One region of the Paenibacillus sp. YAF4_2 genome, then DNA from elsewhere that is predicted to be linked to it. Evidence: riboswitches for the same ligand, from Rfam matches in the RefSeq annotation. Region 1 holds a riboswitch; the other holds the start of a gene.

Region 1 (4,305 bases):
CTCCCGCGATTCAAAAAATAACAGCCCCACAGTTGCCCAAGTCGCATGAATGCCGCCAGCTTCAAACCATTCCAGCATTTGCGGAATGAGATTCCGCTCTTTCGCCATGCCACTCTTATAACGTTCTATTCCATAAATATCTCTTACTCCCCAATAGAGTTCAAAATCAAGGGAGACGACAAAAATACCCTTACCCACCATCATGAAGGCATCCGCCCTTTATGTATATAAAATAGTTCAAAAGGAATAGAAAACCGCATCCTATAGCCGATTTTCATCTCAGAAAACGATAGATTAAGCCTATCCTGATGTATTATAATCCCCCAATCTCTCGATGTAAATAAATAGAAATTGATTTTTCTAATTCCAGTTGTCGATTCTTTTCTGGCATTCTGTAAATCTAAGAGATATTAGCCTTATATTAACACAACTTTCATTTAAAATATCTCTGCGTATGAAGCCAAATGTCGGCTATTGTCATCAAACTAAAAAAGCCCTCGAATCCTGCGCGCTGCGCTAGACTCGGGGGCTTTTTTCTATTTCTTTATTAAAGGGTAACGACGTTTACGTTCGTAGGTGCCAATTGGATAAGGAAGTTTGTCGCTTGAATCGTATTAGCCGTGCACGTGATATTTTTTTGGATATATTGCTCAAGGTAAGTCGTCAGGTCGATGCCGCCGCCATTTACCATTTCAATCTTGTTATTCGAAATTGTACCGTCCTCGGCATTTTGCCAAGTCCAGATTCCTCTTTCCCCATTCTCGATCGTGTTGCCTATAATTGTGAAGTTCGAAATATTGCCGAGGCGGATTGCCGTTTTGCCGCTTACTACACTTTTTGAGCCCATAATAATCGTGTTACCCGAAATAGTAATGTTACTCACTGTTTTCGAAGCGCCGACTTCAATTGCTCCGTAAAAGCTGCCTTTACCGCTAATCGTGTTGTTCGTAATCGTGTTGTTGCTGCCATATATGCTGATTGCCGAGAACATATCCGGAGCAAGCTGGCCTTTGTCAGCACCTTTGTAGTAGTTATTCGACAGATATGAGTTAACGATCGTGTTTCCTTTTACCGTAATGCCTTGTGCATAAATTTTGATTGCGCGCTTAGCCGTGTTTTCGAATTTGTTGTTTGCAATAACGCTATTTGTATCCGTGCCATTATTGTTATCTATGTTCGGATCTTCATAGTAGATGCCGTCACCGTCATCAGCAGGTCCGATATCATGGATATACGAGTTTGTGATCGTTACATTGCTCGCTGCCGTTTCCGATTTGCCCCAAGTTGTTGTTACATAGATACCTCTTGCAACCAGGCTGCCGCTTACCATATTGACTGCAACGATGTTTTTAACTTCCGTGTTGTCGATTGTTATCGATTTCGTGTTGCCGTATACGAGAATGCCTGACAAAACTCCCGAGTAAAAATCGCTGCTTTTATTTGTACTGTGCGAAGCGTTAGCTACAACCATGTTCTTAATGGTTACACGTTCGCTGCCGCCTTCGATAACGAGGACGCGGTTAACGAGTTTGTTGCCGTCCAGCGTAAGGCCGCTTATTTCGATATCTTTTCCTGCAACGTGCATCAGTTCATACCCGAATGTCGCGTTTGCTTTAATGATCGATCTTGCGCCGTCGCCTGTCACTTTCATTCCACCGCTTACTTGAAGAGCATTCGTAGGATTAACGATATAAGTGCCAGCTGGGAAGTATACCGTCGTTTTAGATGTTGCGCCTTGCGACAATGCTTTCGTCACCGCTGTCGTATCGTCTGTTTTGCCATCGCCTTTTGCTCCGAAAGATTTTACATTAAGAACCTCAGCTGCATATGCTTTCTGGACGGGCATGAATTGAAGAAACAAAAAGCCAACAACCATTGCCATTACCATCAGCACCACTTTCTTAGCCCATTGCTTCATCATATCGCATGCCCCCGATTCGTTATTTTTGATAAAAAAAATAGGAAAATCCCAATGTTTCAGGATTTTCCTATAGCTATTCCTGAAAACATTTCGGAAACTGGCTGGCATATGGTTTCCCATTTAGCCCCTGTAGCTTTGCGTCCCAAGCTTTCGCTTGGTTTGCCGTTATCGTTGTTTTCGATATATTTAATTGGTATAAAATGGTAAATTAACAACAAAAAAAGAGCCAAATGAAATGTCATTGGCTCTTGTAATAAGAACCTGAAAAGTTTTGGAAACTGGCTGGCACATGGATGAAATCCACAAGCCCCTGTAGCTTTGCGTCCCGCATTTTCACACGGTTTGCCTTTTCGACATCAGGTGTATGAAATTAGTAATATTTAACTAAATATTAGCATGCCTCTAGTAATATAGCAACAGTTTTCAATAGATTTTAAGCCCATTTTTTTGAAACTGTTTACAATGAATTCCTAAACCAGTATGATGAGTTTGAAAGCCAGCATCCAAACTGTAAGTCCTCTGAGAAGGTTTTTTTGTAGTTCAATAGGACCATATGAAACCCTTATAAGGGTTTCTTAATAAAGGACTATTTATTCTTGTTTACTACTATATGAGGTGGAACATTTGAAAATATTAATAACCGGCGGCTATGGCTTTATTGGCTCCTTCGTAGCGGAGAAATTTTTCAAGGAAGGCCATGAAGTAATCATTATCGACAACATGTCATCCGGGAATGTTACAAACTGTCCGTTCAGGCACACTTCTTATATTGCAGATGTCGAAAGCACCGTCTGCGAATCAATTTTCCAGAACCATGAAATCGATGTGGTCATCCACTTGGCTGCCCAAATTAACGTCGTTACCTCCATGGAAAACCCTTATGCCGATACGAAATCGAACATACTGGGCCTCACCAACATCCTTCAGCTCTCAGTCAAACACAAAGTCAAGAAGTTCATCTTTGCATCTTCAGCTGCTGTCTACGGCTTAAACGACCAGATTCCGTTATCTGAGGAAATCCCTTGCCAGCCGGTGTCCCCGTACGGCATTAACAAACTGCTTGGTGAATACTATTGCACCAAATGGAATGAGCTTTATGAGCTGAACACGCTTTGCTTCCGATTTGCCAACGTTTATGGACCGCGTCAAGGCTCTGTAGGAGAGGGCGGCGTCGTTTCAATTTTCATGGAACGGTTGCGTGATGGCAAAGAACTTGTCGTCTACGGCGACGGCGGACAGACGCGTGATTTCGTCTATGTCGAGGATGTTGCTGACGTTATTTATATGGGAAGCTTGTCCCAGCAGACTGGAATTATGAATCTATCTACTAATACGGAAAATTCAGTTAATCAGCTGATCGAGATTTTAACGTCAATGCAACCCGCTGCCACAGTCGTAACAAAGGAGACGCGCTACGGAGATATTTACCGCTCTAGGCTGGACAACTCCTTGTTGAAGCAGTCGCTAAGTTGGGTGCCAAAATTTTCGCTTGAGGAAGGCTTGCAGCGTACTTTCGCGTGGTTCTCGCAGTCTTTGCATGTTCAGGCTAAGGTTACAGAGGCCAGCCAAGCCGAGCAGACTAAACCCGGATCTGCACTGGATGCCATCGATATCGACCATGAGCTGATCAACTCTTCCCTATCGCGCAATATCCGCAGCTTATATCTTAGCCAAACGGAGCGTTATATTGAGGATAAACCGGTACTCAAACCCGAAGTATTTACAGCTGTGGTGCGCTCCAGACAGCAAGCCAAGCGTAAATTTAACGCTAATTTTGCACTGCTCGCATTGTCGGACGGGATTATCGACGATAAATCGCTGCTAGATACGATAAACGGTCTGCTGCGAGAATCTGACTATATCGGCCTGACGAAGAACAACCAGGTACTCATCCTGCTGTCGAACTCCTCATTAGAGGATGCCCATATTGTAGTGAAACGCCTCAAACCTTATTTCGATGGGGCTAAAGTCATAGATAAAGAAGATTCATTTTATATTGATGAGCACACAGTTGAGCATATTTATTTATAATACAAAAGGCGGCGCACCGGGACAGCTTCATGTCCTAATGGTGCGCCGCTCTTATTTAGAGCCAGCATTTATTAACGCTTTAGCAATTGGGACGATGTCAACCAATCACGTCCTGCTCTTACAATTTCCTTATAACCAGGTAGCCTGACCCCGTAGAAGGTGCGAAGCTCGCCACCCCAATCCGCCTTAGAAGCGGCAACGGAAGAAAGATTCGCTCCGTAGAAATCAAATTCTTCAATGCCTATGGATGATAAATCGGTAAATTCGCAGTTTTGCAGCTGCTGAACGACGCCATTACGCAGATGCTCGCTCTTGGTTGCCGAAATCCATCCCAGAGCTCGCCCCTCATGATT
Region 2 (4,305 bases), on a different contig from region 1:
CGCTACCGGGCGTATCATGGCAATTCGATGGGGGCCCTTGCCGCAACCGGGCAAGCTCAGCGCAAGTATATGTATGAACCACTTGCCGGAGGCTTCCTCCATGTTCGTCCACCTGACAGCTACCGCCGCCCCGAGGGAATGACGATTGAACAGTTTAATCTGCAATGTGCGCTCGATATCGAACAGACCATTAATTGGGAAGGTCAGGAGACCATAGCGGCAGTCATTATGGAACCAGCGATCACAGGTGGTGGAGTAATCGTTCCGGAACCGATTTATCTAGAGAAAGTGCGAGAAATCTGCACAAAGTATGGTGTGCTCCTCATCATAGATGAGGTGATCTGCGGATTTGGACGTTCCGGCCGGAAGTTCGGTCATATGAATTACGGTATTAAGCCGGATATTGTAACGATGGCGAAAGGCTTAACCAGCGGCTATCTTCCTTTGTCGGCCACAGCGGTGCGTAAAGACATTTATGAAGCATTCAAAGGGAAAGAGATGTACAGTCATTTCCGCCATTTGAATACTTTCGGCGGATCACCGGCATCCTGTGCACTAGCTCTAGCGAATCTGGAGATTTTGGAACGGGAGCAGCTGGTCGAACGGTCTGCAGCGTTGGGTGAACGGTTATCGGAGGAACTTTCGGTGCTGCTGGAGCATCCGATTGTTGGGGATATCCGAAGCTTTGGATTCTTAATGGGGATTGAGCTCGTAAGTGATAAGCAAACGAAGGAGCCATATCCGCTTGCCGGCGTCGTTCGAATCATTGGAGAGTGTAAGGCAAAGGGGTTAATAATCGGCAAAAACGGCGATACCGTCGCAGGCTACAATAATGTGCTTACGATCAGTCCGCCGTTGTCATCTACCGATGAGGATGTCACCTTTATTATCGAAACGTTAAAGGAAGTCTTTGGGAATCTTAAAGTTTAGGAAAACAAAAAAAGCCTGATCGCTATCAAGCTTCCTGAATGTTAGCTCTATGGTCGGGACACCAGGTGCTCTACCAAGCTGAGCTACGTCCTGGAAAAAAAAGATGGTGCCGGCGATAGGAGTCGAACCCACGACCTACTGATTACAAGTCAGTTGCTCTACCAACTGAGCTACACCGGCATATTGTTTTGTATCGGGCACAAAACGTATTATGCCACAGCTTGTACCGATTATGCAACCCCTTTTTTGAAAAAAGTTTTTAACGTTTTTTTGCCTTGAAATGAACGACTGCACTGTACTGCATTTTCCCTGTATTCGGATTAAAAACAGCATGATGCTGGACTTGATGAACTTGCAGCAGCAGTGCTTTATTATTCTCAATTTGCTGGTCAATCCTTAGCTCCAGCGTACGCAAATCGCCTGCTTCAAAAAACTCAACCTTATCTTCAATCAGATCTAACCGAAATTCCATTCTGCACGTCTCCTGTCAATGTAAGGTGAATCTATTATACCGTTATTACTAATGGTTTCAAAGAGTTGAGCCGATAGTAATAGAGGGATGGCAATAGAACCATTTTTTGTTTACAAAAAGGTAGATTTATCCTAAACTAGTGCCTGTGTCGAAAATAGTCGTAATTACACTGAAAAAGGCAAACTTGTCGAAAGGCAAGGACGCAAAGTTATGGGCCTAATGCTGGATATAGCGATGGTTGCCAGACCGCCGGATGCAGGACATAGTGCCTTAACCAGCTATCCGCCCGTCTTTGGCCGGATAGCTTATTTGTTTATTCAGTGACAGCGAGGAGAGACGAGGATGAAGGAACGGGTTAAAAGTGCATTACAATGGCTGGGATCAAGCAAACGGGTTTTGGGTGGCAGACGTAAGATAGGAGTCAGATTGCTCCTGTTAGCCAGTATTATTACTTTCTTTAACGTAGTGGCTGGTGTATTTATTTACACGCAGAACCTATCGGTATCACATGCTGTAAAAGAAACAAATACGTTAACTAGTGCGCAGCGCGAGTATGAGGGGATATCCAATACGCTGCTTCAGACGCTGCTCTTGATGATTAACTCGATTGAGAACAACAATGACAGCACTGCAGCTGCGGTGGTGGATCCAAAAGAACGTCTGGCGGACATGCCTGGTCAACTGGAGCATTTGAAGAAAACGTTCGAGAAGCTGGACAAAATGTTTCCGGCAGAAGAAGAACAGCAGAATTATGTTGGACAAGGTAACATCTATGAGATCGCGTATAACGATTTGAAGAGCTCTAATGTAACGGAGTTCGAAAATTTGACTGCCGAAATGAAATCAGCACTTGTGCTTAGACTCGTAAATATCTACTTAAACGAGCTGGAATTTGCGAATCAGAATGTGAATGCGCGCATTACAGTTGATGCGGCGCATACGGATAAGAAACTGTCCGACAGTGTTAATACAGCCAATATCATCATTTTAATTAACGTGCTGCTCCTAGCAGTAATTCCATTCCTGTTTACTTTTGGACTAGTAAAAAGTATTAAAGCCGGTCTTCAAGGGATCATGGGTCGTATTAACGCCTATCAGCATAATGATTTTACTTATGATAAATCGCTGGACCGAAAAGATGAATTTGGCGATATAGATCGCTCGCTTGCAGCCATGGGTGATAATTTGAAAGCTACGGTAAAAGCAACCCTTAGTGTCAGCCAGACCGTTCTTCAAATGTCGAACCAGATGGGTGAGATGATTGGCCGCAACCGTACGGCGTCCGAGCAAGTGAAAGGGCAAATCGATCTGGGTACAGCCGTATTGCTCTCCCAATATGATGATGCTACCTCAATCTCGGCAGTTACCGAGCAAATCTCGGCAAGCTCGCAGGAAATTGCGGCTTCGAGCGACTACATCAATAAAGACATGCAGCAAATGAAAGATGATTCCCATACAGGCTCGGTTGATATGGAAGGTGTCGTTCAGATGGTTAATCAGACGGTAGAGCAATTTAACCAGGTGACAGAAGCCTTCAACCGAATTACAGAACGTTATAGCAATGTCTCGAAATTTCTCAATAATATCCAAGATGTGAATACGCAGACCAATCTGTTATCACTGAATGCGTCGATTGAGTCAGCACGCGCCGGGGAACATGGCAGAGGCTTTGCAGTAGTTGCTGAAGAGATTCGCAAGCTGTCGGGTCAAACCGATTTGATCTCGAAAAATATTTCGAAGGAAATGCTGCTCATTCAAGAGGACGTGGCATCAAGCAGCAAGAGTATGGGAGCTTTTGCAGAAGTGATCTTCTCTACAAAGCAGGCTTCCATCTCGGCAAGTGATGTGTTCAAAGGACTAGAGAAGCAAAGCCATACGTTATCTGAGCAGGTAAGTGAAATCTCGACTGCCATTAATGAGATCACAACAGGCATCACTCACATCGTAACCGCAGTGGACAAGCTGCTGCATACCTCCTCCGAGGTGAATGGGAAGATGGAGCAAATGGGTCACTTGTCTATTGAGCAGAATGATATCTCTGACAACCTGCAAGGGATGGCGCAGAACCTGCAGCAATCTTCTCGTGAGCTGAAAGAGAAGGCAGCAATCTTTAAAGTGTAATATTTTTCAATTTCTTTTCATTTCTTTTCAAAGCTCAATCAAAAGGCTGTTTTCCCAGTTAATCTAATGGGAGAACAGCCTTTTTGACGTTTTATTGAGTGCTTGCTTGATCAAATTGGTGTATGCCAAAATCGGTAAGGGATGATTGCAAAATAGCTTCTCGCAGTGGATGTAGATTAGAGGTGAATCGAACCTCGACGCCTATTGCCATCAATAGGTCCAGCGGATTAGTAAGCGGCTCCACCGCTAGTGGAGTAATCGTCTCCGTGGAGATGTAATAGCCGGCAGTTTCATCAAATAATTGAAAAGAATCGGCAGGCAGCTCATAACGGTATAAGGTTGCTTGCTTAATTCGGTCATACCATCCCGTCTCTACCGTAATGATGATCTTGCAGGAAGTGAGACCAAAGAACAAATGGTTATCTGCTTCCGTTAAGCCATCTGATCTTTTATATACAATTCTGGGGCATTTCCTTGGGAAAAAGAAAGTGAATTCATGCTCCTCATCAATAGCCCATACGACAGGAGGCATATTGGTGCGGTTCGCTTTTACCCTGGGAACAAAACGTTTAATCGAGCTTTCCTCGCTAAAATGAAACAATCTCATCGTAAAACCTCCGATTCGAATGGAGATGCTTTTCTATTTTAGAGGAAATGGATAATTTTTTCAAAAAAGCCTCTTTACAATACTAATGACCTAGTGTACTATTCAACTATAACACTAATACAAAAGGAGCTGCGGGATGAAAACAGCTAAAATATCTAATCCATCGATTGTGCTT

What was found. Region 1 has a riboswitch for cyclic di-GMP ahead of AB4Y93_RS14095 (glycosyl hydrolase family 28-related protein). Riboswitches for the same ligand answer to the same signal wherever they lie in the genome.
Region 2: another riboswitch for cyclic di-GMP. It lies ahead of AB4Y93_RS20640 (methyl-accepting chemotaxis protein); the one in region 1 lies ahead of AB4Y93_RS14095 (glycosyl hydrolase family 28-related protein).

Annotation. Positions count from the first base shown of each region.
Region 1 covers NZ_JBFRCT010000005.1:221,504-225,808, reverse strand. Annotated here, with positions in the region: gene AB4Y93_RS14100 (polysaccharide deacetylase family protein) at 1-204, opposite strand, end outside; gene AB4Y93_RS14095 (glycosyl hydrolase family 28-related protein) at 548-1,921, opposite strand; cyclic di-GMP riboswitch class I at 2,011-2,095, opposite strand; cyclic di-GMP riboswitch class I at 2,192-2,278, opposite strand; gene AB4Y93_RS14090 (NAD-dependent epimerase/dehydratase family protein) at 2,546-3,952, shown strand; gene AB4Y93_RS14085 (GNAT family N-acetyltransferase) at 4,024-4,305, opposite strand, start outside.
Region 2 covers NZ_JBFRCT010000009.1:92,621-96,925, forward strand. Annotated here, with positions in the region: gene AB4Y93_RS20625 (aspartate aminotransferase family protein) at 1-930, shown strand, start outside; tRNA gene AB4Y93_RS20630 (tRNA-Thr) at 1,035-1,110, opposite strand; gene AB4Y93_RS20635 (YrzA family protein) at 1,190-1,402, opposite strand; cyclic di-GMP riboswitch class I at 1,570-1,656, shown strand; gene AB4Y93_RS20640 (methyl-accepting chemotaxis protein) at 1,745-3,523, shown strand; gene AB4Y93_RS20645 (DUF6886 family protein) at 3,615-4,130, opposite strand; gene AB4Y93_RS20650 (ABC transporter ATP-binding protein) at 4,267-4,305, shown strand, end outside.